One region of the Bradyrhizobium oligotrophicum S58 genome, then DNA from elsewhere that is predicted to be linked to it. Evidence: predicted binding sites of a transcription regulator. Region 1 holds the regulator's gene; each other region holds the start of a gene.
What was found. The regulator PhoB, encoded in region 1, activates phosphate uptake and scavenging genes when phosphate is short. The targets are predictions, from matches to a motif close to TGTCATNNANCTGTCAT.

Region 1 (5,820 bases):
GCTGCGGCAAGTCGACCCTGTTGCGCATCTTCAACCGGATGTACGATCTCTATCCGGGGCAGCGCGCCACCGGCCAGTTGATGCTGGACAACACCAACATCCTCGATCCCAAGCTCGATCTGAACCTGCTGCGTGCCCGGGTCGGCATGGTGTTCCAGAAGCCGACGCCGTTTCCGATGACGATCTACGAGAACATCGCCTTCGGCATCCGCCTCTATGAGAAGATCTCGAAGTCCGAGATGGACGACCGGGTCGAGAAGGCGCTGCGCGGCGGTGCGCTGTGGAACGAGGTCAAGGACAAGCTCAACGCCTCGGGCCTGTCGCTGTCCGGCGGCCAGCAGCAGCGCCTGTGCATCGCGCGCACCGTGGCCGTGCGGCCGGAGGTGATCCTGTTCGACGAGCCGTGCTCGGCGCTCGATCCGATCTCAACCGCTAAGGTCGAGGAGCTGATCCAGGAGCTCGCCGAGAACTATACGATCGCCATCGTGACGCATAACATGCAGCAGGCGGCGCGCGTCTCCGACAAGACCGCCTTCATGTATCTCGGCGAGCTGATCGAGTTCGACGACACCAGCAAGATCTTCACCTCGCCGAGCGATCGGCGGACCCAGGATTACATCACCGGCCGGTTCGGCTGAGGCCGACAGCAATGCCTTCAGGAGATCATCATGGCCAGTGAACATACCGCCAAGGCGTTCGACAGCGATCTGCAGGACCTGACCCGGCTGGTGTCGGAGATGGGCGGCCTCGCGGAGCGGCTGATCGTCGATTCCGTCGATGCGCTGGTGCGGCGCGATGTGGCGCTCGGCCAGAAGGTGGTCGCCACCGATGCCGACGTCGACAAGCTGCAGCGCATCATCGAGGAGCGCGCGGTGCTCACGATCGCCCGGCGCCAACCGATGGCGATCGATCTGCGCGAGATCGTCGGCGCCATGCGTGTCGCCACCGATCTGGAGCGCATCGGCGATCTCGCCAAGAACATCGGCAAGCGCGTCGCGGCACTGGAGAGCGATTTCCATCCGCTGAAGCTGATCCGCGGGCTCGAGCACATGACCGACCTGGTGCAGTCGCAGGTCAAGACGGTGCTGGACGCCTATGCCGCGCACGACCTGCCGGCGGCGATGACGGTGTGGAAGGGCGACGAGGAAGTCGACGCCATCTGTACCTCGCTGTTCCGCGAGCTCCTGACTTACATGATGGAAGATCCGCGCAACATCTCGTTCTGCATCCACCTGATGTTCTGCGCCAAGAACATCGAGCGCATCGGCGATCACGCCACGAACATCGCCGAGACGGTGTTCTATATGATCGAAGGCCAGCAGATCATGGACAAGCGCCCGAAGGGCGACATGACGAGCTTCGCGTCGACGATCCCCGGTAACTGAGAGAGACGGTTCAGACATGGGCGCGCGAATTCTGGTGGTGGAGGACGAGGAGGCGCTGACCACGCTGCTGCGCTACAACCTCGAAGCCGAGGGCTATGAGGTCGAGACCGTGGCGCGCGGCGACGAGGCCGACACGCGGCTGAAGGAGCGCGTTCCCGATCTCGTCGTGCTCGACTGGATGCTGCCGGGCCTGTCCGGCATCGAACTGTGCCGCCGCCTGCGCGCGCGGTCCGAGACCAGGCAGCTGCCGATCATCATGCTGACCGCGCGCGGCGAGGAGAGCGAGCGCGTGCGCGGGCTGGCCACCGGCGCCGACGACTACATCGTCAAGCCGTTCTCGGTGCCGGAGCTGTTGGCGCGCGTGAAGGGCCTGCTGCGCCGGGCGAGCCCGGAGCGGCTGGCGACCGTGCTGTCCTATGGTGATATCGAGCTCGACCGCGAGAAGCGCCGCGTCGCGCGCTCGGGCCGGCCGATCGATCTCGGCCCGACCGAATACCGCCTGCTCGAATTCTTCCTGGAGCATCCCGGGCGGGTGTTCAGCCGCGAGCAGCTGCTCGACAGCGTCTGGGGCCGCGACATCTACATCGACGAGCGCACCGTCGACGTTCACATCGGCCGTTTGCGCAAGCTGCTCAATCCGGGCCGCGAGCAGGACCCGATCCGCACCGTGCGCGGCGCCGGCTATGCGCTCGACGACCGGTTCGCCAAATCCGAGCAGGCGTGACGCGCGAGCGGACCTGATTAAGGAGGCCGCGGTCCGCTTTCCGCCACGCCGCCGCCGTGTTGATGATCTTGGGTGGAGGACCCTTCAGGACGATTCAGGTCGCAGCGGACGCCCTTGATCAAGACGATCATCATATGTCTTGCCGTGCTGCTCGCCAGCGTGGCGGGCGCCTCGGCCGCCGAACTCGAAGACGCGGTCGCGGCGGCAGGCAATGGGCAGCACGCGGCGGCGCTGCGACGGCTGCTGCCGCTGGCGGCCAAGGGCGATGCACGGGCGCAGTTCGATGTCGGCTTCATGGCTGCGTTCGGTTGGGGCGTGCCACGCAATCCCGCCGAGGCGCTGACCTGGTACCGCAAGGCGGCCGATCAGGGGCTTGCCGTCGCGCAGCACTATCTCGGCATCGCCTACGTGAATGGCGAGGGTGTTGCCTCCAATTATGGCGAAGCCAGCCGCTGGTTCATTCGCGCCGCCGCGCAGGGTTTTGCCCAGTCGCAATACATGCTGGGCCTGATGCTGCTCGACGGCCGCGGCGTGCAGCAGGACTGCGTGCAGGGTTATGCCTGGCTGGTGATGGCCGGCCGCAACGGCGTGCGATCGGCCGGTCGCGACGTGCAGCGGGTCAAGCTGACCGAGCCGCAGCGGCGCCAGGCGGAGACCATGATCGCGGCCTGGCAGCCGAAGCCGGAATCGGGGGAGGCGGGCGTCGCCACTCCGCGTCCCGAGCAGCTGCTGGGGCTCGACCGGCACATCGGCGAGGTCGTCGATCCCACCTCATGGCCGGCGTCGTCGATCGGCGTCGTCACCGTCGCGCAATACTCGACCGGCGGCTGGTGCACCGGCACGCTGGTGGCACCCAGAGTCGTGCTCACCGCGGCGCATTGCGTGTTCAACGGTGTGGCGCAGGTCAGCCCCGGCAACGTCCGCTTTCTGGCCGGCATGAACAAGGGGACCCCAGCGGCGTCATCGGTCGCCGACCGGGTGATCGTGGCGCCGGACTTCGTCCCGACCCAGCACGACAAATGGTCGCTCGACCGTTCGCCCGCCGATTGGGCGCTGATCGTGCTGAAGGATGCGCTGCCGTCGCGGCCGGTCGCGGTCAAGGCACTTACCCGCGAGGAGCTCGCGGCGGCGACGGCAGCCGGTACCATCTCCGAGATCGGCTACGGCCAGGAGCGGCGTTATTCGCCCACCGGCCAGCGCAATTGCAGCGCCGGCATGACCAAGGACGCGAAGCTGCTGACGGTGCATTGCCTGGCCAATTTCGGCTATTCGGGCTCGCCGATCATGGCCGAGGTCGGCGGCACGCCTGCCGTGGTCGGCATCTTCTCCGCGTTCCACGAGGAGACCCGGCTGATGTTCGCCGCCCCCGCGAGCCAGTTCGAGGCGATCGTGAAGCGCGAGATCGCGGCGCAGAGTGCCTCGGCGCGGTGACCGCGGCGAGACAGGGGAGGGAGTTCCAGGTGACTGGTCATTGTCTGTGCGCAGCTGGATAGTGGTTTGCCAAGCAAACAGGCCGATACGGAAGGCGCCGGCATCGCAAACTCTGGTTTCTCCGCAGCTTTCGCCTGCAGCCGGGCCTTGACCTGACTGGCGCGGCTCTTGCTATTGTCTGAGTATGACGATTGTTCCAATTGATCATCCTCGGGTCCCGCGGCCTTCGCTGCTGTGGTGGCGGTCGCCGCCGGGCCGGAACGTGGCGCTCGTCGCCGGGCTGGTCGCGGCCAATGCGCTCGCCTGGACGTGGGCGTTCTCGCTGTATGCTGACCGTCCGGCCATCGTCGGCACCGCGATGCTGGCCTGGCTGCTCGGACTGCGCCATGCGGTCGATGCGGATCACATCGCGGCGATCGACAACGTCGTGCGGAAGCTGGTGCAGGATGGCGACACACCGCGCGCCGCAGGCCTCTATTTTGCGCTTGGCCATTCCAGTGTCGTCGTCATCGCGACCATCGTGGTGAGCCTCGTCGCTGGCGCTGACCTGTTGAGTGAGGAGAGTGCGATCCGCGCGATCGGCGGTGCGATCGGTACCTCGGTGTCGGCTGGCTTCCTGCTGCTGATCGCGTTCGCGAACCTCATTCTGTTCGTGAACCTCTGGCGTTGGCCGGCCCAACCGCAGTCCGAGACAGCTGGAAACACGGGACGTGGCATCCTCATTCGCCTGCTGCGCCCCGTGCTGCGCCTGGTGGGACGCGCCTGGCATATGTATCCGCTCGGTTTCCTGTTCGGCCTCGGCTTCGATACCGCGAGCGAGATCGGTCTGCTCAGCCTGTCGGCGACCGAGGCCGCGCGCGGCGCGAGCCTCGCCCATGTGCTGGTGTTCCCGGCGCTGTTCGCGGCTGCAATGGCAACCGTCGACACCGCCGACAGCATGCTGATGGTCGGCGCCTATCGCTGGGCGCTGACCGACCCCGCGCGCAAGCGGCGCTACAATCTGGTGATCACTGGTCTGTCGGTCGCCATCGCGCTGGTGATCGGCAGCGTCGAGGCATTCACTTTGCTGGCGCCGAGGTTGGGCCTGACTGGGGGATGGGCCGATGTCGCAGCCGCGCTCGGTGATGACATCGCCAATCTCGGTATCGTTGCGATCGGCCTGTTTGGACTGATCTGGGCCGTCGCGGTGTTCGGCCGCCGGGCGCGAGGTTCGGACCCGGTGCCGAGTGAAGCGCTTGCCAGCGTTCCTGCGGTGGCGCTAAACCGGCCGGTGACACGAAGCGGAACGTAGAAAACGGGCTAGCAGTGAGGCCTCATGACGGTCGGCTCGGAGGGAATGACCAGGATGCTGTGGCTGCAGGGCGCGAGCTGCGGCGGCTGCACCATGTCGATCCTGGAAAGCGGCGCCTCGGGCTGGTTCGACGAATTGCGCCAATCCGGCATTGACCTCATCTGGCATCCCTCGGTCAGCGAGCAGACCGGAGACGAAGTCGTTGAGCTGTTGGAGGCAATCCGCGACGGCCGTGAGCGGCTCGATCTTTTGGTGCTCGAAGGCTCGGTGGCGCGCGGACCCAGCTTGAGCGGGCGTTTCAACATGCTCGCGGGCACCAACCGCTCGATCTATCACTGGCTGCTCGACCTGGCGCCGCTCGCCGACTACGTCGTCGCCGTCGGCAGCTGCGCGGCCTATGGCGGCATTCCTGCTGCGGGCATCAATCCGACCGATGCGGTCGGATTGCAGTTCGAGGGCAGCGACGTCGGCGGCGCGCTCGGCGCCGGCTTTCGTTCGAAGCGCGGGCTGCCGGTGATCAACGTTGCAGGCTGTGCGCCGCATCCTGGCTGGATGATGGAAAGCTTGCTGGCACTCACCAGTGGTGATCTGGGTGCAGACGGCCTCGACACGGTCGGCCGTCCGACCTTCATCGCCAATCACCTCGCCCATCACGGCTGCTCGCGCAACGAGTTCTACGAGTTCAAGGCGAGCGCGGAGACGATGTCGGAGCGCGGCTGCCTGATGGAGCATCTCGGCTGCCGCGCGACGCAGGCGGTCGGCGATTGCAATCAGCGGTCCTGGAACGGCGGCGGCTCCTGCACCAAGGGGGGCTATGCCTGCATCGCCTGCACCTCGCCGGGCTTCGAGAGCGCGCAGAATTATCTGCAGACCGCAAAGCTCGCCGGCATTCCCGTCGGCCTGCCGACCGACATGCCGAAAGCCTGGTTCGTGGCGCTCGCAGCGCTGTCGAAATCGGCCACGCCGCGCCGCGTGCGGATCAATGCGAC
Region 2 (5,820 bases), 1.8 Mb from region 1:
ATCGGACATGGGGCGGCGGGCGTCGTTTCGGGACCAGAGGGCTTGCGATGTCATGAAAAGGCGCGGGATCACGGCCGCCGCGCGCCCTCCATATAGGCGTTTTGCACCGCAACTCCAACCGGGGAGTTAACCGGTCCCGGCAGCGTCAGTGCCGAAGCACCGACACCAGCCAGAACGTCGCGGCCGAGACGATGGCCGAGGCCGGAATCGTGAAGATCCAGGCGTAGACGATCGATCCGGCCACGTTCCAGCGCACCGCCGAGGCGCGGCGGGCGGCACCGACGCCGACGATGGCGCCGGTGATGGTGTGGGTGGTCGAGACCGGCACGCCGAGGAAGGTCGCCAGGAACAGCGTGATCGCGCCGCCGGTCTCGGCGCAGAAGCCCTGCATCGGGTTCAGCTTGGTGATGCGCAGGCCCATGGTGCGGACGATGCGCCAGCCCCCCAATAGCGTCCCCAGCGCCATCGCCGTCTGGCATGACAGCACGACCCAGAACGGCACCGTGAAGTCGCCGCCGAGATGGCCCTGCGAGTACAGCAGCACCGCGATGATGCCCATGGTCTTCTGTGCGTCGTTGCCGCCATGGCCGAGCGAATACAGCGATGCCGAGGCGAATTGCAGGATGCGGAAGGCGCGGTCGACCGCAAATGGCGTCGAGCGCACCGAGGCCCAGGACACGATTGCGACCAGGATCATCGCCAGCACCAGTCCGACGAAGGGCGACAGCACGATGGCCAGGATCGTCTTCGACAGGCCGCTCCAGACGGCCGCCGAAATGCCGGCCTTGGCGATCCCCGCCCCGACCAGCCCGCCGATCAAGGCGTGCGAGCTCGACGAGGGGATGCCGGCCGCCCAGGTCACCAGGTTCCAGACGATGGCGCCGACCAGCGCTGCGAAGATCACCTGCGCGTCAACGATGGCGGGATCGATGATGCCGGTGCCGATGGTCTGCGCGACGTGCAGGCCGAACACGGTGAAGGCGACGAAATTGAAGAACGCAGCCCAGAACACCGCATATTGCGGCCTGAGCACACGGGTCGAGACGATGGTCGCGATCGAGTTGGCGGCGTCGTGCAGGCCGTTCAGGAAGTCGAAGGCGAGCGCGACGCCGATGAGGCCGACCAGGATCGGAAGGCCGAGATGAGCATCCACGGCGCAGCCCCTAGACCTGTTCGATCATGATCGAATTGATTTCGTTGGCGACGTCGTCGAAGCGGTCGGCGACCTTCTCCAGATGGTCGTAGATCTCGGCGCCGACGATGAAGTCCATCGTGTTGGCATTGCGGTGCTTGAGGAACAGCTCCTTCAACCCGATGTCGTGGAGGTCGTCGACGCGGCCCTCGAGCTTGGTCATTTCCTCGGTGATCGCGGTGATCATCGGCACGTTCTGGCCGATCGCCTGTAAGAGCGGCAGCGCCTTCCCGATCAGATTGGCACACTCCACCAGCAGGGTGCCCATCTCGCGCATGGTCGGCTCGAACTCCTTCACCTCGAACAGCACCACGGCCTTGGACGTCTGCTGCATCTGGTCGATGGCGTCGTCCATCGACGTGATCAAGTTCTTGATGTCGCCGCGGTCGAACGGGGTGATGAAGGTGCGGCGCACCGCGGTCAGCACCTCGCGGGTGATGTTGTCGGCCTCGTTCTCGAGCTGGCTGACGCGCTGGCAATGCTTGAGGATGTCGTCCCCGCCCTGAAGCATGTCCTGCAGCGCATGCGCCCCCTGGATCACCACCTTGTTGTGGCGGGCGAACAAATCGAAAAACCGCTCCTCCCGCGGGAGGACGGCGCGAAACCAGTTCAGCATGGGACGAGATTCCATCCATTCCGGAACGGGCCAGGGCCGGCCCGTCACAGAACTGTCATATCCCGGATCAAGCCCCGGCAGAAGCCGTGGACGGATCATCCACCGGTTTCTGAGAACCGGCAGATGCTCTTGCCAATCAATGGCTTACAGGGAGCGCTTGAACAGATGGGCGATTTCCCCGACCACGCCGCGGCGGAACGTCAGCACACAGGCGACGAAGATGGTGCCCTGGATCACCGTCACCCACTGGCCGAAGCCGGCCAGATATTGCTGCATGCCGACGATCACGAAGGCGCCGACGACAGGGCCGAACACGGTGCCGAGACCGCCGACCAGGGTCATCAGCACGATCAGCCCCGACATCGGGACTTCGACGTCGGTCAGCGAGGCATTCTGGGCAACGAACACCTTCAACGCGCCGGCAAAGCCGGCGAGCGTTCCCGACAGGATGAAGGCGAGCAGCTTGTATTGGTCCGTCTTGTAGCCAAGCGAAATCGCGCGCTGCTCGTTCTCCCGGATCGATTTCAGCACCTCGCCGAACGGCGAGTTGATGGTGCGGAAGATCAGCAGGAAGCCGGCGAGGAAGCCCACCAGCACCACGTAATAGAGCACGGTCGGCTTGGACAGGTCGAGGATGCCGAACATCCGACCCTGCGGAATACCCTGGATGCCATCCTCGCCATGGGTGAACGGCGCCTGCAGGTAGATGAAGTACAGGAGCTGTGACAGCGCCAGGGTGATCATCGCGAAATAGATGCCCTGGCGGCGGATCGAGATATAGCCGGTGATGACCGAAAGGACGAACGATCCGGCGATGCCGACGAGGATGCCGAGCTCGGGCGGCAGTCCCCACACCTTCAGGGCATGCGCACTGCAATAGCCAGCCGTCCCCAGGAACATCGCATGGCCGAACGACAACAGACCGCCATATCCGATCAGGAGGTTGAAGGCGCAGGCGAGCAGCGCGAAGCACAACGCCTGCATGACGAAGAACGGGTAGAGCCCGGTCCAGGGCACGATGGCGAGCAGCGCCGCCATGATGACGAACACGATCATCTCGTCGCGGACAGCGCGCGGAGTGATCGGCAGGGTCGCGTCGGTGATCGATGTCATGTCAGGCCGCCCGTCCGGTCAGACCCGTCGGCTTCACAAGCAGCACCAGGACCATCAGAACGAAGACCACGGTGTTGGAAGCCTCGGGATAGAAATATTTGGTCAGTCCCTCGACCACGCCGAGTGCGAAGCCGGTGATGATCGAGCCCATGATCGAGCCCATGCCGCCGATCACGACCACTGCGAACACTACGATGATGATGTTCTCACCCATCAGCGGACGGACCTGGTTGATCGGCGCCGACAGCACGCCCGCAAGGGCGGCGAGCCCGACACCGAGACCGTAGGTCAGCGTGATCATGCGCGGCACGTTGATGCCGAACGCCCGCACCAATGTCGGGTTCTCGGTGGCGGCGCGCAGATAGGCCCCGAGCCGGGTCCGTTCGATAAGGAACCAGGTGGCCAGACAGACGACCAGGGAGAAGATGACGACCCAGCCGCGATAGACGGGCAGGAACATGAAGCCGAGATTCATGCCGCCGCGGAGCTGTTCGGGGATCGCATAAGGCAGGCCGGACGAGCCGAAGAAGTTCTGGAACACGCCCTGGATGATCAGCGCCAGTCCGAACGTCAGAAGCAGGCCGTAGAGATGATCGAGCCCGGCAATCCATTGCAGCATGGTGCGCTCGAGGACCATGCCGAAGATGCCGACGATGATCGGGGCCAGAAGCAGCGCCCACCAATAGCCGATCCCGCCGATGCTCAGCAGGAAATAGGCGCAGAACGCGCCCATCATATAGAGCGCGCCATGGGCGAAGTTGATGATGTTGAGCATGCCGAAGATGACGGCAAGCCCGAGACTGAGCAGCGCGTAGAACGAGCCGTTGATCAGTCCGACCAGGAGCTGTGCGTAGAGGGCCTGCATCGTCTTGTTCTGTTTTCTCTCGGCGTTTCCCAGAAGATAGCGGCCCCGGCGACGTCAGCCGCCGGAGCCGCAGCGGCTCATTTCTTCAACAAGGCGCACGCGCTCTTGTCGAGCGGCGTGAAGGCCTGGTCGCCCGGCACCGAGCCGACCAGCTTGTAGAGATCCCACGGGCCTTTCGACTCCGAGGGCTTCTTGACCTCGAACAGATAGGCGGTGTGGATGGTGCGGCCGTTGGGCTGGATCTCGCCCTTGCCGAACAGTGCATCCTCGGTCGGAATCGACTTCATCTTGTCGACGACCTTGACGCCGTCATGCGGGTTCTCGCCGAGCGCGTCCAGCGCCTTGAAGTAATGCATCACGCCCGCATAGACGCCGGCCTGCACCATGGTCGGCGGCGCGCCATTCTTCATCCGCTTGGCGAAGCGGTCGGAGAAGGCGCGGGTCTGGTCGTTCATGTCCCAGTAGAAGGTCTCGGTGAAGTTCAGGCCCTGGGCGATGTCGAGACCGATCGACTTGACGTCGGTCAGGAACAGCAGGAGCGCGGCGAGCTTCTGGCCACCCTTGTTGATGCCGAACTCGGCCGCCTGCTTGATCGTGTTGGTGGTGTCGCCGCCGGCATTGGCAAGGCCGATCACCTTGGCGCCGGACGACTGCGCCTGCAGCAGGAAGGACGAAAAATCGGAGGTGTTGAGCGGATGCTTGACGCCGCCGATCACCTTGCCGCCATTGGCCGTGACCACTGCCGTGGTATCGCGCTCCAGTGCGGCACCGAAGGCGTAGTCGGCTGTCAGGAAAAACCAGGTCGAGCCGCCCGCCTTGACCAGCGCCTGGCCGGTGGTGTGCGCGAGCATGTAGGTGTCGTAGGTCCAGTGCACGGTGTTCGGCGAGCACTGGGCATTGGTGAGGTCGGAGGTCGCCGCGCCCGAATTGATGTAGACGCCGTTCTTCTCCTTGACGACGTTGTTGACCGCGAGCGCAACGCCCGAATTCGGCACGTCGACGATGATGTCGACCTTGTCGACGTCGAACCATTGCCGCGCGATCGAGGTGCCGATATCCGGCTTGTTCTGGTGATCGCCCGAGATCACGTCGATCTTCCAGCCCTTGGCGGTGAGGCCGGAATCCTCGATCGCCATCTGCGTCGCCAGCGTCGAGCCCGGGCCGCCGAGGTCCGCGTAGAGTCCAGACTGGTCAGACAGCGCGCCGATCTTGACCGTCTTGTCGCCGGCTGAAGCGATGCTGCCGCCCGCGAGCGTGAGCGCCGTGCCGAGCAGCAATGACGCGATGAATTTGCTTTTCATGGTCCCACTTTCCAGAAAGATTAAAAGTACCGCCAGCGGCGCCGGTCAGACGCCGAGATAAGTATGCAGCTTGTCCATGTTGGCCGACAGATCGGCATTGGCAAAGCCGTCGATGACCTTGCCGTGCTCGACCACGTAGTAGCGGTCCGCGACCGTCGAGGCGAAACGGAAGTTCTGCTCGACGAGGAGGATCGTGAACCCCTCCTTCTTCAGCCGCGCGATGGTGTGGCCGATCTGCTGGATGATGACGGGCGCCAACCCCTCGGTCGGCTCGTCCAGCATCAGGAAGCTGGCGCCGGTGCGCAGGATGCGCGCGATCGCCAGCATCTGCTGCTCGCCGCCGGAGAGCTTGGTGCCCTGGCTCTTCAGCCGCTCCTTGAGGTTCGGAAACAGCTCGAAGATCTGGTCGAGCGTGAGCCCGCCCGGCCGCACCACCGGCGGCAGCAGCAGGTTCTCGCGGACATCGAGGCTCGCGAAGATGCCGCGTTCCTCGGGGCACAACGCGATGCCGAGCCGCGCGATCTTGTCCGAGGTCATGCGGATCAGCTGCTGGCCGTTGAACGCGACCGAGCCGGTACGCTTGCCGATGATCCCCATGATCGACTTCAAGGTCGTGGTCTTGCCGGCGCCGTTGCGCCCGAGCAGGGTGACGACCTCGCCGGCATTCACGTTGAAGTTCATGCCGTGGAGAATGTGGGATTCGCCGTACCAGCTCTCGAGATTCTTGACGTCG
Region 3 (5,820 bases), 2.7 Mb from region 1:
GCATCAACGGCGCCGTTGCGGATCGCTGCCACGGCGCCTGTTCCACCTCCAACACTGACGAAGGAAATGTCGGTTGGGGAGACGCCGGCTCGCAAAGCCATGTACTCCACCATGAACTGTGTTTGGGATCCCAACGCCGTGACCCCAATCTTCATGCCTCTCAGGCTGCTTGGGTCGCGATATTCCGCAGCCCTCTCCTTTCGCAGAGCCAATGCGAATGTCGGATGCCTGCCAAACAGCACAACCCCAACGATCTTTTGTCCTTTTGCATGCATCTGAATCGTGTGGTCGAAAGCGCCGGCGGTGAGTTCAGCGCTTCCCGCCACGAGAGCCTGGAGCGCCTTGGATCCGCCGCTCACGTCAAGAAGCTCCGGGTCGAGGCCCGCGTCCTTGAAAAAGCCAAGGCGCTCGGCAAGGGTCACCGGTGCGTATTGTAGGAAAGCCTTGCCGCCGATCGTCACTCTGACTCTGGACGTCTCGACGGAGTTGCCGGCCCAGGCCAAGTTTGCCGAGCCACACAACGCCAATAGCGGAAGCCCGAGAAAACTACGTCGCTGTAACACTGGCCGGTTCTCGCGAGCGTTGCTAAGGGAGGTGTGCCGGTAGTGAACTTTTCTCACGATCCGATCACATTGGAATCATACGAACGATCATCCGCACGAGCAAGGCAAAAGCTCGTCGAGGTTGCACAAGTCGAGTGCACGCAAGGCAATAATCATTTTAAACTGCGACTAAAAATAGTCGGAGTAGTTGATGAGCATCAATTGTTGCGGGCGGGGTCGGCCGCGGGATTATTCTGAATCAGTTCGACGCGCTGAGAATGAGCTGGCAACGCTCGCGACTTGCAAAGCACACGTGTCAAATATGCAATCCGCGCAGATGCGCAGTTGCGCGGAGCGAAGCACGGAGGGAGTGTCAGCAGACAACGCGGGCGCTGCGACAATCGAAGGGGCATTTCTGGAAGATCCCGGTCGGGTCTCCGCGGTGCATTCACGACCACGAGCCCTGCGGCCACCGCTCGACGATCAACCCACGATTGAATTGCAGGCTCGTGTTCGCGGACCGCAAACGGAGGAGGCGTGGAGCCGTCCTGAAACAACGCCGTTGAAATCGCCGTGTATGGATCTCTTCACAGGGAAATTTGAGGAGCGTTGCCCGCAATGCAGGACCATACGCGAAAGTTTGACGGTCTCGCCGACCTATACGACGCCAGCCGGCCGACTTATCCGCCTGACGTTCTCACGGCCGTCGCCCAAGCTGTCGCAGCAGGCGATGCTCCGGCGCGCTGTCTCGATGTCGGCGCAGGTACCGGAATTTCGACGCGAGCACTCATAGATGCTCTTCCGGACTGGACCGTGCAGGCCGTCGAGCCCAACCTCGACATGGCTGCACGTGCGGGTGCAGCGGGACTCGAAGTCATAATCGCGCCCGCTGAGGCTCTGCCGATCGAGCCAGACTCCCGAGGCCTGGTCACGGTGGCGCAGGCATTTCACTGGTTCGACAGGCCGCGCTTTCTCCGTGAAGCACGCCGCGTCTTGTCGCAGCACGGGGTGCTCGCCGTCATCAACAACAACCGGCGGACAGAGGAGTTCGAGGCGCTCTTGGCAGTCGAGGACTTTATCGAGGCCGAGAACCCGGACTATTCGCGACACTACCGGGATCTTGATATCGCCGCTGAGATCGAAGCTTCCGGCAGTTTCGGCGAGATCCAGCGCTTCGGCTTCCCCTGGGCGCTACCGGCAACCTCCGAAAGCTTGGCTCGGTATTTCCTGTCGCGCTCGTCTTCCACTCCGATCGTAGCCCGGCTCGGGAAGGCGATGGTCATGAGACGGATTGTCGCGGTCATCGACCGGCACGTAGCTACGCCGACCTTCGACGTCCCCATGATGTGCGATCTGGTTCTGGCGCGTTGCCGGTGACGTCGTGGCCGCCTGGTCAGAAGTCGCCGAGAGTGAATTGGACACGCTCACCCGAGAAGCGGTTCACATGGAACGTTATCGGCCGGCCACGCAAATCGCTATCGATGCTCTCGATAGCAAGGACCGGCGAGTGCCGCCCTTGTTGCAGCATCCGTGAGTCAAGATCCGTGGGTAGCACGGCCATCACCCTTGTCAGGGCGCGCCGGTAATCGTTCACTTTGAAACGTCCAAAGGCCTTCGTCATCGAAAGCTCTTCACGGTAGACCTCCAGGAAACCAGGAAAGCGCTCGAAGGGGATGTAGTGCTGGCCAACGCAAATAGGGATGCCGTCGGCCTCACCGATGGTGGTCATCGAGCTGACGGGATCGCCAGGCGCCAGTCCGAGAGCAAGAGCAACATGCTGCTCGGCCGCCACGACCTCGGGGTCGACGAGCTTGTGGCCAGGTTGGCGGTGCTGCAGCAAGAGATTGGCGCTGAACCGCGTGCGGGCTCCGATCGCGTAGTCTATGAGTCCGGAGACGAGATATGTCCCGCCGCCCTTGCGTTTGATGACCACCCCACGATCCACGAGCGCGGCCAGGGCTTGGCGCACCGTGTGGCGATTCACGTCGAAAATCGCTGCCAGTTCATGCTCGGAAGGCAATCTGTCGCGCCCGCGGAACGCGCCGCGCACGATCTGGTCGAGCAATGCCTGCTCGACCTGCTGCCAGCGTGGCCCGGCGGCATCCCGCATCGGTTTTCGCCCCTGCTGAGCATTCATCTGCTGCCTCTGCCAGCTTCGCAACAACCAGCCAAGCGAAGCATGTCATCGCTCGGTCACTGAATCTGTCTAGACAGGTTGCATGAGTGTGGCTAGCACGCAAGGCGAACAACATGCGAGTGATCAGCCGTCGAACTGCGCTCCTCGGATCGCTGGCTGCAACGCTTCCGGCTCCGGCTGTTCGTGCTCGCGAGGATCTCACCCTTGATGTGATGTTCCCGTTTCCAGTGGGCAACAACCGGGAAATCCATTCCGGGCTGGCAGAGCGCTTCATGCGCGCCAATCCGGATATGAAGATCAAGTTCCGCAACCCCGCGCAGAACTACGAAGAGATGTCCCAGCAGATCCTGCGGGCGGCATTGATCGGTCAGCTGCCAGATCTGAGCTTTCACGGATTGAATTTGCTGCGCCTGCTGGTCGAGCGAGACCTCGCTCAACCCCTGGCGGGACGAATCTCGGCAGCTGGCGGCGCCGACTTGCTGGGTTATGCCCCTGCGGTGCTCGACATCGTTCGCCAGCGCGGCGACATCTACGGCATTCCGTTTTTCATCTCGACTCCCGTTCTCTACGTCAACGAGACTCTGGTGCACGATGTGGGTGGGGACCCCTCGCTGCTGCCGGTTGACTGGCCGGGCCTCGTCGCGCTCGGCCAGAAGATCAATGCGACCAGCGCCACTCGCACCGGCTTCTACTTTCAATGGGATGTCACGGGAAACTGGATGTGGCAGGCCCTGCTCTTCAGCCGTGGCGGTCGCATCCTGTCCGATGACGAGAAGACGGCTGCCTTCGACAGTCCTGAAGGGCTCTGGGCACTGGAGCAGCTCGAGGCCTTCGCCCGGAGCGGCATGCCGAACCTCAAATCCGCACAGGCCCGGCCGGCACTTGCTGCGGGAACCATCGGCATCTTGGCCGATTCAAGTTCGAACATCGCCTATGCCGAGCAGCAGATCGCCGGCAGATTTCCTTTGCGTGTCGCGACGTTTCCGCTCGCGAGCCCGAACGGCAAGGTCCCTGCCGGCGGCGCGCTCGGCGTGATTCATGCGCAGGATCCGCGCCGAGCGGACGCTGCCTGGAAGTATCTCCAGTTCTGCACCAGTCCGGAAAGCCAGGCGTTCATGGCCCGTCTCACCGGTTACATGCCGAGCAACAGCAAGTCGATCACGGACCCATCTCTGCTTGGCGCCTACTACCAGGAGGCGCGCAATCAGAAGGTCAGCGTCGACCAGCTTCCGGTCATGACCAACTGGTATGCATTCCCAGGCGCCAACGCCGTGCGCATCATCGACACCATCCGCAATCACCTCGAATCCGTCGTGACGGGACGCCAGGGCGCCAGCCAGACGCTGAAGCAGATGGCAGCCGACGTGAACCGTCTGATCGGGGCTGCATGATGGATGCCGCCGCGGGCAACGACAAGGGCGAGCGAGCCTTCACGCTCATTCAGATTTCGGACCTGCATCTGAGCAAGAGTCGTCCCTTCTTCCAGCACAACTTCGAAGCCCTCTGCGGTGTCCTCGCGGCGAGTGCCGCCGACTGTATTCTGTGCACCGGGGACATGTCACTCGACGGGGCCCAGCATCCGGACGAGCTATCGTTTGCACGGCGGCAGCTCGAACGCATCGGTCGAGAGATCCTGTTTGTGCCCGGCAATCATGACATCGGAAACAGCCTGCCGGATGTGCGCGGCGGCGAGATCACGATCTCGGCCGAACGCGCCTCCGCATTTCGCGCCCAGTTCGGTTCCGATTATTGGATGAAGGACATCGGCGCTATCAGGCTGCTGGGGCTCAATTCCATGCTGCCGGGGAGCAGGCTGCACGAGGAAGCGGAACAAGAGGCTCTGCTGGCGCACGCGATCGATACACTTGGACAGCGTCGATTGATCGTCGCGGCACACAAGCCGCTCTATCTGGCCGCGCCCGAAGAGACCGATCGGACGCAGAGCGCGATGTTTCCCGAGCATCGGCATAGCTGGGCCGAACGGTTCCATGCGGTGCGCGGGGTGACCTACCTCTCCGGCCATTTGCACGAATTGAAAGAGCTGCAATGGCGCGATCTGCGCCAGGTGTGGGCGCCGTCGACCGCCTTCGTCATGGACGCCGCCAATCGCTTCGCTCGTAACGACCGGCCCAATCGAGAGCCGGGTATCAAACGGCCCGGATTTTTGAGGCATACGTTCAGGGAGGTCGAGCACGTCGTCGAGTTCGTCGAGCCAACCGCATTTCTCATCATCGATCTCGGAAATTGGTACACGGATCCCCGCGGCTTTCATGCGCGCTATGCGGACGAGCCCTGGCGCGGGGTCTCTTCGGGGCAGCTGGCGTGAGCATGGGGGCTGCAACCGAATGGCCTGCCTCTACGGCATCTAACCTTGAGCCGAACTAAAGGGCGACGCAATGGCCTCACTCGCTCTCGACAATATCAGCAAGTCCTTCGGTGCAACCGATATCCTCAAGCACATCTCGCTCGAGATCCGCGACGGGGAGTTCCTGACACTCGTCGGCCCCTCAGGCTGTGGAAAATCGACGCTGCTGCGCATTATCGCCGGCCTTGAGCTGCAGGACGAAGGGACGGTGCGTATCGGAGCGCGCGCCGTCGATGCTCTGCCGCCAAAGGCGCGGAACATCGCCATGGTGTTCCAGTCCTATGCGCTATACCCACATATGACAGTCGAGCGTAACATGGCCGTACCGCTCGTCATGAGCAGGTTGAGCGCCACACAGCGGCTGCCTCTGCTCGGACATTTCGTTCCAGGAACCAAGACTAAGCGCGCCGGCATTGCCGCAGAGGTGCGCAATGTTGCTGCCGCTCTCGGGATCGAACAGCTGCTCGCGCGCAAGCCCGGCCAGCTTTCGGGAGGACAGCGCCAGCGTGTCGCCCTCGGCCGCGCCATGGTCCGGCAGCCTTCGGTGTTCTTGATGGATGAACCACTGTCGAACCTGGACGCGAAGCTGCGCGTCACCATGCGAGCCGAGATCAAGGAATTGCACGCCCGGCTCGGCGTCACCTTCGTCTATGTCACGCATGATCAGGCGGAAGCCATGACCATGTCGGACAGGGTCGCCTTGATGATGGGTGGCGAACTGATCCAGATTGCTCCACCCCAGGTCCTTTACGACGACCCCAACAATGTCGGCGTTG
Region 4 (5,820 bases), 3.7 Mb from region 1:
GCGGTCTCTATTTCGTCGCCGGCCTGCTTGTAATCTCGGCGGTGCTGACCCTGTTGCTCTCTCGATCACAAACTGCCAAGGCCAAACAGCCGGCCACGCAATCCTGACCTCTGACACGGAGCTCCTTTCATGCGTACCCATTCCATCGCCGCCATTCCCGCCGACGGCATCGGCCCCGAGGTCATCTCCGCTGGCGTCCGTGTGCTCGAGGCGCTGGCCAAGCGCTCGGGCGACATCAGCTTCAACGTCAAGACCTTCGACTGGGGCTCGGACTACTACAAGAAGCACGGCGTGATGATGCCGGCCGACGGCCTCGCCGAGCTGAAGACATTCGACGCCATCTATTTCGGCGCGGTTGGCGCACCCGACGTGCCTGATCACATCACGCTGTGGGGCCTGCGCCTGCCGATCTGCCAGGGGTTTGATCAGTACGCCAATGTGCGCCCGACCAAGATCCTGCCCGGCGTGGCCTCGCCGTTGCGCAATGTCGGCGTCGGCGATCTCGACTGGGTGATCGTGCGCGAGAACTCCGAAGGCGAATATGCCGGCATGGGTGGCCGCGCGCATCGGGGCCTGCCGGAAGAGGTCGGAACGGAGGTTGCGGTCTTCACCCGCGTCGGCGTCACCCGCATCATGCGCTACGCGTTCAAGCTCGCGCAATCGCGGCCGCGCAAGTTCCTCACCGTCGTCACCAAGTCGAACGCGCAGCGCCATGGCATGGTGATGTGGGACGAGATCGCCGCGGAAGTCGCGCGCGAATTCCCCGATGTGACCTGGGACAAGATGCTGGTTGATGCGATGACGGTGCGCATGACGTTGCAGCCGAAGAGCCTCGACACCATCGTCGCGACCAACCTGCACGCCGACATCCTGTCCGATCTCGCCGGTGCGCTCGCCGGCAGCCTCGGTGTCGCGCCGACCGGCAACATCGATCCGGAGCGGCGCTTTCCCTCGATGTTCGAGCCGATCCACGGCTCGGCGTTCGACATCACCGGCAAGGGCATCGCCAATCCGGTGGCGACGTTCTGGACCGGCGCGCAGATGCTGGAGCATCTCGGCGAAAAGGACGCTGCCGTCAGGCTCATGGCGGCGGTCGAGAAGGTCTGCGCGGCCGGCATCCTAACCCCCGATGTGGGCGGCAAGGCGACGACCAAGGAGGTGACCGACGCGGTCATCGACGCGATCCACGGCTCCAACGTTTGAGGGGTGCCTTTCTCCCCTACAATCTTGGCGTGCTCCGTATCGCGCTTGCAATGAACGCTGCGGGGCGTATACAGCGCTTCCGCTGCGTCCGCGCATGCCAATCACATGCGTGTCATCAAGACGCGAGACACGGGCTTAAGGAGAAAGGACACATCATGCGTCGTCACCGTCGAGCCAAGATCGTCGCGACTGTCGGTCCCGCGAGCAATTCTCCCGAGATGCTGAAGGCGCTGTTCCTCGCCGGTGTCGACACCTTTCGTCTCAATTTCAGCCATGGCACGCAGGCCGATCACGCCAAGGTGCACGCCGCGATCCGCGCGCTCGAGAAGGAAGTGCAGCGGCCGATCGGCATCCTGATGGATCTGCAGGGGCCCAAGATTCGCGTCGGCACCTTGCGTGAGAAGAAGATCCAGGTCGATGCCGGCGATACCATCCGTTTCGTGCTGAATGGGACAGAGGGCGACAAGTCGGCGATCCCGTTGCCGCATCCCGAGATCTTTGCGGCGGTCGCGCCCGGTCACGATCTTCTGATCGATGACGGCCGCGTCCGTGTCCGCGTCACCGGCCTAGGCGACGACTGGATGGAGGCCAAGGTCATCGTCGCCGGCGCGATCTCCAATCACAAGGGCGTCAATCTGCCCGGCACGATTCTGGAGCTGTCGCCGCTGACGGCCAAGGACCGCTCTGATCTTGCCTTTGGGCTCAACCTCGGCGTCGACTGGGTGGCGCTGTCCTTCGTGCAGAAGCCGTCCGACGTGCTGGAGGCGAGGGGACTGATCAACGGCCGTGCCGGCATCATGTCCAAGATTGAGAAGCCGGCGGCGCTGGAGCGGATCGACGACATCATCCAGCTGTCGGACGCGATCATGGTCGCCCGCGGCGATCTCGGCGTCGAGATTCCGAATGAGGACGTGCCGGGCAAGCAGAAGGAGCTGGTGCGCGCCTGCCGGCTCGCGGTGAAGCCGGTGATCGTCGCGACGCAGATGCTGGATTCGATGGTGGCGACGCCGACGCCGACGCGCGCCGAGGTCTCTGACGTGGCGACTGCGATCTATGATGGCGCTGACGCGGTGATGCTGTCTGCGGAATCGGCCAGCGGCCAATTTCCGCGCGAGGCGGTGGCGATGATGGACAGCATCATCAAGAGCACCGAGAGCCACAAGATGTATCGCTCGATCGTCGAGGCGACGCAGCCGGGCGAGGAGCAGACGGCGCCGCATGCGGTGGCGACCGCCGCGGCCGATCTCGCCTCGGCGATCCACGCCAGGGCGATCGTGGCCTATACGTCGAGCGGCACCTCGGCCTCGCGCGTTGCGCGCAAGCGGCCGAGCCTGCCGATCCTGGCGATCACGCCAAACGAGGACACCTCGCGGCGGATGTGCCTGCTGTGGGGCGCGCACAGCGTTCTGACCCAGGACATCAAGAGCTACGAGGAGATGGTCGAGCGTGCGACGTTCTTCGCAGTCCAGGAGGAGTTTGCGCAGAGTGGCGACCTGCTCGTCGTCGTCGCCGGCATCCCGTTCGCGCAGGCCGGCACCACCAACAATCTGCGCGTCGTGACCGTGCCCAGGTAGGAGGCCGAGTTTCCCTGTTGGCGCCGCCGGCCTGTCGCCTGATTGTCGTACCCCGCTGGTATCGCGGAGCAGTGACGAGGGACATCGCGAGTCGTCGAACGAACGGTGTCCGGTAGCGGTCCGGCAGGATGGGTTCTGCCGGTGCGGCCGTTCGTCATCGCAGTGTCATCAGGGACTGTTAGGTGGGCGCGCATGGGACTTGAGACTGCTGGTGAAGAAAGCCCGGCTCGGCGCTTTCGGACGTTGTTCATCTCCGACGTTCATCTCGGAGCCCGCGGCTCGCAGGCCAATCTCCTCGTCGATTTCCTGCGCCACCATGATGCCGATACGATCTATCTGGTCGGCGACATCATCGACGGCTGGGCGCTCAAATCGAGCTGGCACTGGCCGCAGTCGCATAACGACCTGGTGCAGAAGATGCTGCGCAAGGCGCGCAAGGGCGCCAAGATCGTCTATGTCCCCGGCAATCACGACGAGTTCCTGCGCGGCTATTACGGCACGCATTTCGGCGGCATCGACGTCGTCGAGAACATCGTGCACACCGGCGCCGACGGCAAACGCTATCTGGTCATCCACGGCGACATCTTCGACCTGGTCGTGCAGAACGCGCGCTGGCTCGCCCATCTCGGCGACAAGGCCTATGATTTCGCGATCCAGATGAACCGTCTGGTCAACTTCTTCCGCCGCATGTTCGGCGTACCCTATTGGTCGCTGTCGCAATGGGCCAAACAGAAGGTCAAGAATGCCGTGAACTACATCGGTGCGTTCGAGACCGCGCTGGCCTCCGAGGCGCGCCGGCATGGCGCTGACGGTGTGATCTGCGGCCACATCCATTGCGCCGTCATCCGCGACCAGGACGGCATCCGCTACATGAATTGCGGCGACTGGGTCGAGAGCTGCACGGCCCTGGTCGAGCACGAGGACGGCCGTTTCGAGATCCTCACCTGGACCGATCCGCAGCGCGAGCCCGCGCCGGTTCCGCAGCTGGCGGCCCGCGCCGCCTGAGGCCGTTCAGAGCGGCTCCCTTGCCTCGCGGCGATCCCGCGCGGTAAAATAGGGGCATGACAGCTCATGCTCCGATCCTGCCCGTCACCGTCGCCGACATCGATGCGGCGGCCCGTGTTCTCGCGCCCGTCGCGGTGCGGACACCGCTGCTGCCGGCTCCCGTGCTCAGCGAGCGCCTTGGCGCCAACGTATTCGTGAAGCCTGAAGTGCTGCAGCGGACCGGCTCATTCAAGTTCCGCGGCGCCTACAACAAGCTGGCGTCGATCCCGGAGAGCGCGCGCGCCGCCGGTGTCGTTGCGTTCTCGTCCGGCAATCACGCGCAAGGCGTGGCCCATGCCGCGCAGCTGTTCGGCATGCACGCCACGATCGTGATGCCGTCGGATGCGCCGGTTGCCAAGCGCGAGCGCACCAAGGCGTTCGGCGCGGATGTCGTGCTCTACGATCGCGACCGCGAGGACCGTGAGGCGATCGCGCGCGACATTGCAGGCAAGCGGGGTTCGACCGTGGTGCCGCCCTACGACGATCCCTACGTCATCGCGGGGCAGGGGACGGTCGGCCGTGAGATCGCCGAGGACCTGTCAACGCTCGGTCTCTCGCCCGACCTCGTGATCGTGCCTGCCTCCGGCGGCGGGCTGCTCGCTGGCGTCTCCACCGCGGTGAAGGCGCGTTTTCCGGGCACGCAAATGGTGGTGGCCGAGCCGAAGGGTTTCGATGACCATGCGCGCTCGCTCCGTGCCGGCCACCGCGAGGCCCATGATGCCAAGGGACGCACGATCTGCGACGCGCTGATGGCCGCGATCCCCGGCGAGATCACCTTCGCCATCAACAGCCAGCTGCTGTCGGCTGCGATCGAGGCCTCGGACGAGGAGGTGGGCCGCGCGGTCGGCTTTGCCTTCCGGGAGCTGAAGCTCGTGGTCGAGCCCGGCGGTTCGGTCGGGCTTGCGGCATTGCTGGCAGGCCGGCTGGATGTGGCCGGCAAGACGGTGGTGATCGTGCTCTCCGGCGGCAATGTCGATGCCGATCTATACGCCCAGCTGATCGCCTGAGGTGAAAGCCTCAGCGGAAGCCGAGGCCGCCCCGCCCGGATCCGCCGCCACCGAACCGAGGTCCGGACTGCGCGAGATGCGGCGTGCCGGGACCGCGCATCGGCCCTCGTGCGAGTGACGGGCGGGACGCGTTGAAGTTCGGCTTGAACGCTCCGGAATTGCCAGGCAAAGGACGACGCACTTCGCGGCTGTCGAACGGTCTGCCAGGCGTGCGCTTCAACGGATCGCGCTGGATCTTGGCGGCCGCAGGCGGATCCAGGCGCGGCACGATCTTGTCGCCGATTTTGGTCTGACCCAGCGGCCGTGCGTCGAGGATCTTGTTCGGGGCGGTGGTGTTGGCGGGATTGCCTTTGGTGAGGACCGCCGGCGGGAGCGGCTGGTTGCCGGTCGGCGGCTTCGACAGCGGGCCAGGACGGCCCTGCATCTGATCACCGAGATTGAGCGGACGCACGATCGGCCTCATCTGCGGCGGAATCATCAGCCGGCTCGGCTGCAGCACCGGGATCGGTCGCGGCTGACTCTGCAGCCGGAGCGCAACCGGAGCATAGGGACTGTCGGCATAGGATTCGCTGAAGCTCTTATAGGCGGCTGGCGAGTTCGCCAGAACCGTCTGGTGCCACGCGGCCGCCTGCACCAGGCCCGCGAGCAGCGCACGGATGCGGTCGGCGAGCGGATCGCGCGGGTACATCTCGATGAACTCGCGATAATATTGCGGACGGTTCTCGGACAGCACGTAGTCATAGGCCTGCCGCACCGAGCGGCTCGGCAGGTTGGCCGCCATCTGGATCACCGGCGCATTGTCGGCCGGCCGTGCTGCGGCCACCAGCGTATCGCCGAAGAAGGTGAAATCGCTGGTCAGCGATGAGCTCTCCCACGGCGTCTGCCGTCCATCCGTCGTCTGGTTCACCTGCAGGCGAACGCGCTTGAACAACTGCTCGATCGGCATGTTCGGCTGCCGCGCGAGATTCAGGAACGCCTGCGTATAGGGACTG

Region 2: a site for PhoB is predicted at 1,851-1,867, ahead of S58_RS20685 (DUF47 domain-containing protein). Genes of this name have one in related genera too.
Region 3: a site for PhoB is predicted at 2,723-2,739, ahead of phnF (phosphonate metabolism transcriptional regulator PhnF). Genes of this name have one in related genera too.
Region 4: a site for PhoB is predicted at 2,930-2,946, ahead of S58_RS12695 (UDP-2,3-diacylglucosamine diphosphatase). Genes of this name have one in related genera too.

Annotation. Positions count from the first base shown of each region.
Region 1 covers NC_020453.1:6,635,460-6,641,279, reverse strand. Annotated here, with positions in the region: gene pstB (phosphate ABC transporter ATP-binding protein PstB) at 1-638, shown strand, start outside; gene phoU (phosphate signaling complex protein PhoU) at 669-1,385, shown strand; gene phoB (phosphate regulon transcriptional regulator PhoB) at 1,402-2,109, shown strand; gene S58_RS28700 (trypsin-like serine protease) at 2,224-3,540, shown strand; gene S58_RS28695 (HoxN/HupN/NixA family nickel/cobalt transporter) at 3,725-4,831, shown strand; gene S58_RS28690 (NADH-quinone oxidoreductase subunit B family protein) at 4,856-5,820, shown strand, end outside.
Region 2 covers NC_020453.1:4,804,578-4,810,397, forward strand. Annotated here, with positions in the region: gene S58_RS20675 (peptide chain release factor 3) at 1-9, opposite strand, end outside; gene S58_RS20680 (inorganic phosphate transporter) at 146-1,153, opposite strand; gene S58_RS20685 (DUF47 domain-containing protein) at 1,164-1,808, opposite strand; gene S58_RS20690 (branched-chain amino acid ABC transporter permease) at 1,953-2,921, opposite strand; gene S58_RS20695 (branched-chain amino acid ABC transporter permease) at 2,923-3,786, opposite strand; gene S58_RS20700 (ABC transporter substrate-binding protein) at 3,864-5,087, opposite strand; gene S58_RS20705 (ABC transporter ATP-binding protein) at 5,133-5,820, opposite strand, start outside.
Region 3 covers NC_020453.1:1,071,819-1,077,638, forward strand. Annotated here, with positions in the region: gene S58_RS04740 (ABC transporter substrate-binding protein) at 1-461, opposite strand, end outside; gene S58_RS04745 (class I SAM-dependent methyltransferase) at 1,161-1,919, shown strand; gene phnF (phosphonate metabolism transcriptional regulator PhnF) at 1,936-2,679, opposite strand; gene S58_RS04755 (extracellular solute-binding protein) at 2,793-4,070, shown strand; gene S58_RS04760 (metallophosphoesterase family protein) at 4,067-5,005, shown strand; gene S58_RS04765 (ABC transporter ATP-binding protein) at 5,076-5,820, shown strand, end outside.
Region 4 covers NC_020453.1:2,926,908-2,932,727, forward strand. Annotated here, with positions in the region: gene S58_RS12680 (MFS transporter) at 1-107, shown strand, start outside; gene S58_RS12685 (tartrate dehydrogenase) at 130-1,203, shown strand; gene pyk (pyruvate kinase) at 1,359-2,777, shown strand; gene S58_RS12695 (UDP-2,3-diacylglucosamine diphosphatase) at 2,970-3,782, shown strand; gene S58_RS12700 (threonine ammonia-lyase) at 3,839-4,828, shown strand; gene S58_RS12705 (caspase family protein) at 4,839-5,820, opposite strand, start outside.